DNA from 2 places in the Pseudoalteromonas sp. T1lg76 genome. Region 2 is predicted to be linked to the other one. Evidence: riboswitches for the same ligand, from Rfam matches in the RefSeq annotation. Region 2 holds a riboswitch; the other holds the start of a gene.
What was found. Region 2 has a riboswitch for lysine ahead of lysC (lysine-sensitive aspartokinase 3). Riboswitches for the same ligand answer to the same signal wherever they lie in the genome.
Positions count from the first base shown of each region.

Region 1: another riboswitch for lysine. It lies ahead of dapA (4-hydroxy-tetrahydrodipicolinate synthase); the one in region 2 lies ahead of lysC (lysine-sensitive aspartokinase 3).

Region 1 is NZ_PQCE01000032.1:29,967-33,660, forward strand. Features, by position in the region: gene C2M35_RS11995 (TraB/GumN family protein) at 477-1,352, shown strand; lysine riboswitch at 1,484-1,674, shown strand; gene dapA (4-hydroxy-tetrahydrodipicolinate synthase) at 1,803-2,699, shown strand; partial or broken gene C2M35_RS12005 (2,3,4,5-tetrahydropyridine-2,6-dicarboxylate N-succinyltransferase) at 2,707-3,446, shown strand; gene C2M35_RS12010 (PLP-dependent decarboxylase) at 3,446-3,694, shown strand, end outside.
Region 2 is NZ_PQCE01000014.1:11,086-14,779, reverse strand. Features, by position in the region: gene C2M35_RS06345 (2-dehydropantoate 2-reductase) at 188-1,186, shown strand; lysine riboswitch at 1,429-1,601, shown strand; gene lysC (lysine-sensitive aspartokinase 3) at 1,681-3,045, shown strand; gene C2M35_RS06335 (4'-phosphopantetheinyl transferase family protein) at 3,014-3,694, opposite strand, start outside.

The DNA.
Region 1 (3,694 bases), on a different contig from region 2:
TGTGTTGGCCCTGAAACGAAAAAGCCCCCCGAACTTTTCAGTGCGGGGGGCCTTAAGCGTGTTAATTTTTTAACGCACTACGAAGCCCCCGCGGTAATAATAATCACCACGGTGTTAATCACTAGGACTAGGCTTGATAGCAGGTTAAGCATAAATTAATTCGTTCTAAGTCTAATTAAAAAATCTAATGGACGGCTGGGCCGTCGCTCTTTTTCTATTAGTACCGCGAGCACCCGTGTAAGTCAACTACAAAAACAATGCAAAATCCTAATCAAAGAAGGACTAAAAAGCATAAAAAATCCCTTAAACAACCTAAAATTTAAACCTATCAACCTTACAGCCCTCAACTGCATATAACTTACCTTCACTTACCGATAGCACTAGCTGATTAATTTCTAGCAATTATTTTTCGGTCAATGGGTTTTATGAGTTAACTCGGGTACACTCAGAGGCGACTCTAGTTTAAGGATGACACGATGAAAAAATTAACTGCATTTTGGCTCTTTTGCCTGTTTATTATTTTTACCCAGCCCGCTTTCGCCGAACTGACACCGGCTTTGTGGCAGGTGGAAAAGCAGGGAAAAACCTCGTACTTATTCGGCACAGTACATGTTGGCGACACCAGCATGAAGGGCCTGCCACAAAAGATAGAAAAAGCCATAAGCAACAGCGATGCTGTGGTGGTGGAAGTTGATTTAACTGCCCTGTCTGCGGTGCAAATTCAACAGCGCTCCATGCCGTTTTTAATGCTGCAAAATGGCCGTACTCTGGACTCGGAGCTAAGCCCGCAAAGCTACCAGAAGCTGGACCAATACTTTGGCGAAAAAAATATTAATATCAAGATGTTTTCCTCGTTAAAACCCTGGGCCGTGCTACTTACAATGATGCAGATTGAGCTGCAAAATGCCGGTTATTCAGACGAATTCGGCATAGATAAGCAAGTACTGGCCAGCGCCAAACAAAAAAACAAGGCCATTATCGAGCTGGAATCTCTCGAACAACAACTGGAAATGTTTACCGTACTAGAAGAGCATTCGGACCTCATGGTTGCCGATACCTTACGCCAGCTCAATCAATTTGATGAGAGTTTTTTACGTCTGATCAACGGCTGGAAAAAGGGCGAAACATCCGTGCTCACCGAGGCCTATGAACAGTCCTTTGACGACTCCGAATATGGCCAGCTTAATGAACATGTACTCTTAATTGAGCGCAACCATAAGTGGATAAAACAATTGGAAAAAACACTGCAGAAGCAATCATTATTTATCGCCGTTGGCGCCCTGCATCTGGGTGAAGAAAACGGCTTAATCAAGCTGCTACAGGCACAAGGTTTTAAGGTCTCACGCATCTAATTTCAAACCCATGCGCGCCAAACAACATGGGGAGGCGTGAAAATTTGTGTCGCCATGGGCGTTGACAGCGTGGCATGGAAAGTGTTTGAATAAAAAAGCACCCTATTGATTCGGCCATTTAGATGGCCGCAAGGGCTAGAAGAGGTGCGTCATCCAGGTAGTTATGATGAGGAGAGCAAACTCCAACGACTCATAATGAGGGGGATGTACGCCGAGAGGTGAGGTAAATTGCTTAATACTCCCTCGGGCGCTTGGGTTGAATCCCGGCGACTGTCACCAATAGCACACATTGCTATATATTTGGTGGAGAGCTTCTGGTCTTAACATAACAGGCCGGCAGGCTTTGTTACGTCTAAGCCCATTCGCTCTTCGAATTTAACCTGTTCGAGTCGGCGAATGCGGAAACCACTTCCCTTTGTTGCTCTCGAACTCGCACTAAGTTCGGATGAGATGACAACTACTCAATCGTTATCACACACTGTGCTGTGGACAGCACTGATCACCCCGTTGCTTGAAGATGGCAGCATAGATTTTGACGCCCTAAGCGCGCTGGCACAAGAGCAAGCGGCAGCCGGTAATGGCGTGCTGATCCTGGGCTCTACTGGCGAAGCCCTGGCCCTAGATGTGGCCGAGCAACAAGCCGTGGTGCAACACATTTGCGCCCTGGAACTGAACACCCCGATTATGGTCGGTGTAGGTGGTTACAACCTTGAAGCACAGCGCCAATGGCTGACCTTTTGCAATGACTACCCGATAGACGCCTATTTGCTTGGCGCCCCCTTGTATGCCAAACCAGGTCCAGTAGGACAAGAGCTATGGTTTCGCGCTCTGCTTGATGCCAGCAAACACCCCTGCATGCTTTACAACGTCCCCGGCCGCGCCGCGGTCAGCCTGGACCCGCAGGTACTCGGCAAGTTGCAAGATCACCCGCGCTGCTGGGCATTGAAAGAAGCCAGCGGCAGCATCGACTGCTTTGAGCAATATCGTCTTGCGGCACCGCAACTGGCTATTTTCAGCGGCGACGATGCACTGATCCCCTATTACGCTCAGGCCGGCGCCGCCGGTTTGGTCTCGGTTGCTGCCAACGTGTGGCCGCAAGCAACGCACCGTTTTGTGCAGTTAAGCCTGCAAGGGCAAAGCCACAATGCCTTTTTGCATTGGCGCGAGGCGGTGGCGGCGCTCTTTCATGTCAGCAACCCTATTCCGACAAAGTGCTTGTTACACGCCCTTGGGCGCATCAATACGCCAACTCTGCGCGCCCCGTTAACTCATGCGGAGCTAAGCGATTTACAACCACTTTTACGCGTACACGACAGCATCACATCTTGGCATTCAACACAGGTTTAATATTTTCATGAGCTGGTTAGAACTTCTTAATAATTTAGAAACGGGCGCCGTTCGCGCCGCATCACAAGACGAAAATGGTCAATGGCAGGCCAATTCGAGGTTAAGCAAGGCATTCTTGAAGCCTTTAAAAACGGCACCAATACCGAATTCCCTGGCGGTTTTGTCGATAAAGACAACCTGGCACCGCGCGGTTTTAGCGCCGAAGACAATGTTCGCGTGGTACCGGGCGGTACCTCGGTGCGTCGCGGCGCCTATGTGGCCCCTGGCACCATCATAATGCCACCGGCCTATGTCAATATTGGCGCCTTTGTCGATGAAGGCACCATGGTCGACAGCCATGCGCTTGTGGGCTCTTGTGCTCAGGTGGGTAAAAATGTGCACCTTAGCGCTGCGGTGCAACTCGGTGGCGTATTAGAGCCTATCGGTGCCAGCCCTGTGGTGATCGAAGACGACGCCTTTATTGGCGCCGGCTGCGTTATCGTTGAAGGCGTGGTAGTGAAAAAAGGCGCAGTACTGGCGCCGGGTGTGCGCCTAAGTGCCACCATTCCGGTGTACGACTGTGTCAATGAGCGTCAGCTCAACAAGGGGGAACCCATCCCGGAAAACGCCATAGTGATCCCGGGCTCACGTCCAAGCTCAAGCGCCTGGGGGCGTGAACAAGGCCTGTCGATGAGTTGTGCCCTAATCGTGAAATACCGCGATGAGCAAAGCGATGCATCACTCGCGCTGGAAGAGGTATTACGCTAATGCTTCCTGTCGGTACCGAGCTGCAAACGCACCTCGAGTGCATCGCCCAAGAGCAGATGGAGCCATGCTTTGTCTACGATCTTGACGCCTTACGCCAGCACCTGGATAAGCTGATGGCCCAAGACGTGGTCAAGCTCTGGTATGCGGTTAAAGCCAACCCTTTATCGCGCATCATACGCACCCTGGCCGAGGCGGGCTTTCAGTTTGACGTGGCCAGCAGTGGCGAATTGCATCAGGTACTGGCACAA
Region 2 (3,694 bases):
GCGACAGCATCCGCATTTTCTTTAAAGACCATCTGGGCTTAAACCCAGGTGGTCTTTTTGTTTGTTTACTGCCGTTGCTCACACACATTAGTACAATTAAAATTCTATCGACCATTGCCGCGAGCTTAAACTTACAGCACTATTAACGTATTAGGTAACTTATTGACCAGGTTAATAAAGGTGACTTATGCGTATTGCGGTTTTTGGTGCCGGTTCAACGGGGTGTTATTTGGGCGCGTTATTAAGCGCGGCACAGCTTGATGTATCCCTGATATGCCGGGCACGGATTAAAGACGCCATTATTGCTAATGGCGGCATTCATATCAGTGACTACCAGGGGCTGGATAAAACTGTGATGCCGGATGAGCTTATCACCGAGCCTGGCGAGCAGCTGTTTGATGTGGTTTTTGTCACTTTGAAGTGCCATCAATTGCCCCAGGCACTGCCCCAACTGCTGGCTATAACCCATAAGTCTTCCGAGCTGGTCTTTATGCAAAATGGCCTAGGTAGCTTTGAGGCAATCCAAGATAGGCTAGCGGAGCGCACCTGTGTGTTTGGCATTACCCCGTTTAACGTATTGCAACAGGGCGCGCATTTTCATAAGGGCACCGAGGGCGAATTTGTATTTGCTAAAACCCCAGGCACGGAGCATATCGCCAAGACTTTGCGTGAGCACGGCTTTAACTGCGAATTAAAGGCGCAGATGACGCCAGTGATCTACGGCAAGCTGCTGTTAAACCTTAATAACGCCCTTAATGCGGTGGCGGATATGCCCATCAAGCAGGAGCTGGAAAATAAAGCCCTAAGAAGGGTGTTGGCGGCGGCCATGAAGGAATGGCTGGCGGTATGTAAGGCCATGAACATTGAGCTGGCGCAATTTACCAAGGTTAAACCTGCCTTAGTGCCCCGTGTGTTGAGCTTACCCAATTGGTTATTTAGGCGCCTTGCCTCGGCCATGTTGGATATCGACCCCAAGGCGCGCTCGTCCATGTGGGAAGATATTCAGGCGGGACGCAAAACGGAAATCGCCTATCTCAACGGCGCCGTGGTCGCACTTGGTCAGCGCCACGGGGTAGCCACCCCCGTAAATTCGGCCATTGTTGCCTGTATTGAAAAGTTAGAGCGGGGCGGTGTTGTTAAGCTTGGCGATTTGCTGCTGGCCAGGAATACCAATTCACTTAAATAGCTAATCATTCTAGCGGGCTAAATATCATGCTCACTGTGTTGGAATTTTTCGATGTAGAATAACTACATAATAAAAATTCCGCCTTGTGATCATATCATTTATCCAGCGCTATCTCTGATCACATACTTAACAGAATTGGTATAAGCAAAAATTAAGTGCCCATGCTCGACCTAAGGGTGATTGACATCCAGCCATCCAAACGTTAAATTCCTAGCTCGGGTTTGCGGATCATGCCGTAAATCTGTAGCAGAAGAGGTGCGATAGCTAGGTAGTAGACGCGAGGCAGACGTAGGCCAACGACCGTTTATGAGGGAGACTATCGCCGAGGAAGTACATTGCTCGTCACAATGGCTTTCGGTTCTTGAGGCTGAATCCTCGGAACTGTCACCTGTTTGGGTGGAGGGCTTCTGGCAATGGACATACCTTTCTTTTAGTCTTGCCAAGTTCTCCTGATTGTATTTGAAAAATAAGCTATTTTTCATCTCGGAGAGAAAATGAATCAGGAATTTACCGTCGCCAAATTCGGCGGCACCTCAGTAGCCGATCATGCAGCGATGAGCCGTTGCGCCGATATTATTGCTGCCGACTCACACGTGCGCATCGTGGTTGTTAGTGCCAGCGCCGGGGTTACCAATCATCTGGTGGCCTTGTGTCAAACTGGGCTTAGCAATGAAGAGCGCCAAGCGCATATTGATGGTGTTATTGCCATCCAGCTCAATATTATTGAGTGCCTGAGTCTGGATGCGGATCTTGCCCATGGCTTCGATACTACCCTCAATGATTTTAAACACAGCGCCTCGCACTCTACGCAAAACGTGCCACTAACCAATGTCCAGCGCGATGAGTTGCTTAGTTTCGGCGAGCGTTTATCTTCGTATTTATTTACCCAGGTGCTGCGTGATAAAGGCGTGGCCTCAAGTCGCTTTGACGTGCGCTCGGTACTTAAAACCGACAGCCAGTTTGGTAAGGCGCAACCGGATATCACCCAAACTCGAATTAGGGCTCAGGCTGAGTTGGTGCCACTGCTTAGCGAGCAGGTGGTGGTGACTCAGGGCTTTATTGGCTCAGATGAATACGGTGAAACCACCACCTTAGGCCGTGGCGGCTCGGACTACAGTGCGGCCCTGTTGGCGGAGGCCTGTGGTGCCAGTAATATTCATATTTGGACCGATGTAATAGGTATATACAGCACAGATCCGCGTTTGTGTAATAAGGCCAAGCCGATTGCCCACCTGACCTTTGACGAGGCCGCGGAAATGGCAACCTTCGGCGCCAAGGTATTACACCCGGCGACTATTTTACCGGCTGCGCGCAGCGGTATTGGCGTATTTGTGGGCTCCAGCCAGGACCCGCAAGGGGGTGGTACCTGGATTGAGAAGGTGCCCAGTAGTGAATTGATCGCCGGCGTACGGGCCGTGACTCAGCGCAAGAACCAGCTGCTATTGACGCTGAAAAGCCCGGAAATGCTCTTGGCCAGTGGTTTCTTGGCGCGGGTGTTTACTATCCTCAGCGAATATAAAATTTCTGTTGATCTGGTCACGACTTCCGAGATCAGCGTTGCTGTTACCCTGGATAATGCGCCGAACGCCAGTCGCCCCGAGCTTGATCAGGAAGCGCTGGAGCGTTTAGGTGAGTTTTGTCATGTCAGCGTGGAAACCAATCTTGCCTTGGTGGCCCTAATTGGCTCTGAGATTCAGCTGCGCCAAAGCGAGCTAAATCTAATGCGGGTGCTGAGCGGCTTTGATATTCGCCTGATCTGTCATGGCGCTTCAAAGCACAACCTGTGCTTCTTGGTAGAGCAAGGACAATCGGATCAGGTGGTGCAGGCTATTCACCAGCAGCTGCTGGAGCAAGCCTGATCACTTCTACCTCGGTTTTGGCGGTGATCAAACTAAGATCAAATTGCCGCCATTGCTGACAATAAACCTGTGCCGGGCAGCGTTCAAGCAAGGGTAGTATAGGCTGGCTAAGCAGCGTACTGATACTTTGTTTAGCGGCCTTGGCATAGGCTTCTTTTAACGTCCACACTCGAAAAAAAGTATCGACGTTATTGCCTATATCCCGCGCTTCCACCTCAGGGTAAAAATGTGCCGCCAGCTTTTCAAAGCGCCGGTTTGCATCTCGCTTTTCGATATCCACGCCCAATAAAGATTGCTGGCCCTGAGTTATGGCCACGGCAATATGGCCGTGGGAGTGACTGATCACCACATTAATATCCAATAACTGCCCGTCGATAAACAGCTGCAGGGCTCGTTCCTGTTCGTTAAACACACTCTGCCAACTTGTCAGTGGCGCCTGCGCGTATTGAGGAAAGAGGCGCTGTGCCAGGGTCTTGATAAAATAGCGGCTACTTAGGTATTCGCGCTTGGCCTGGGGTTGTTTACGCCTGTTGAGCACCTCGAGTTCACCTGGGTGCAGATGGGCTTCATCGAGCTCAATGGCGGCACTGAGACTCAGTAAGACTTTTTCCGATATCGGCACAGATGGCGTGGCCTTTGGTAATGCGGG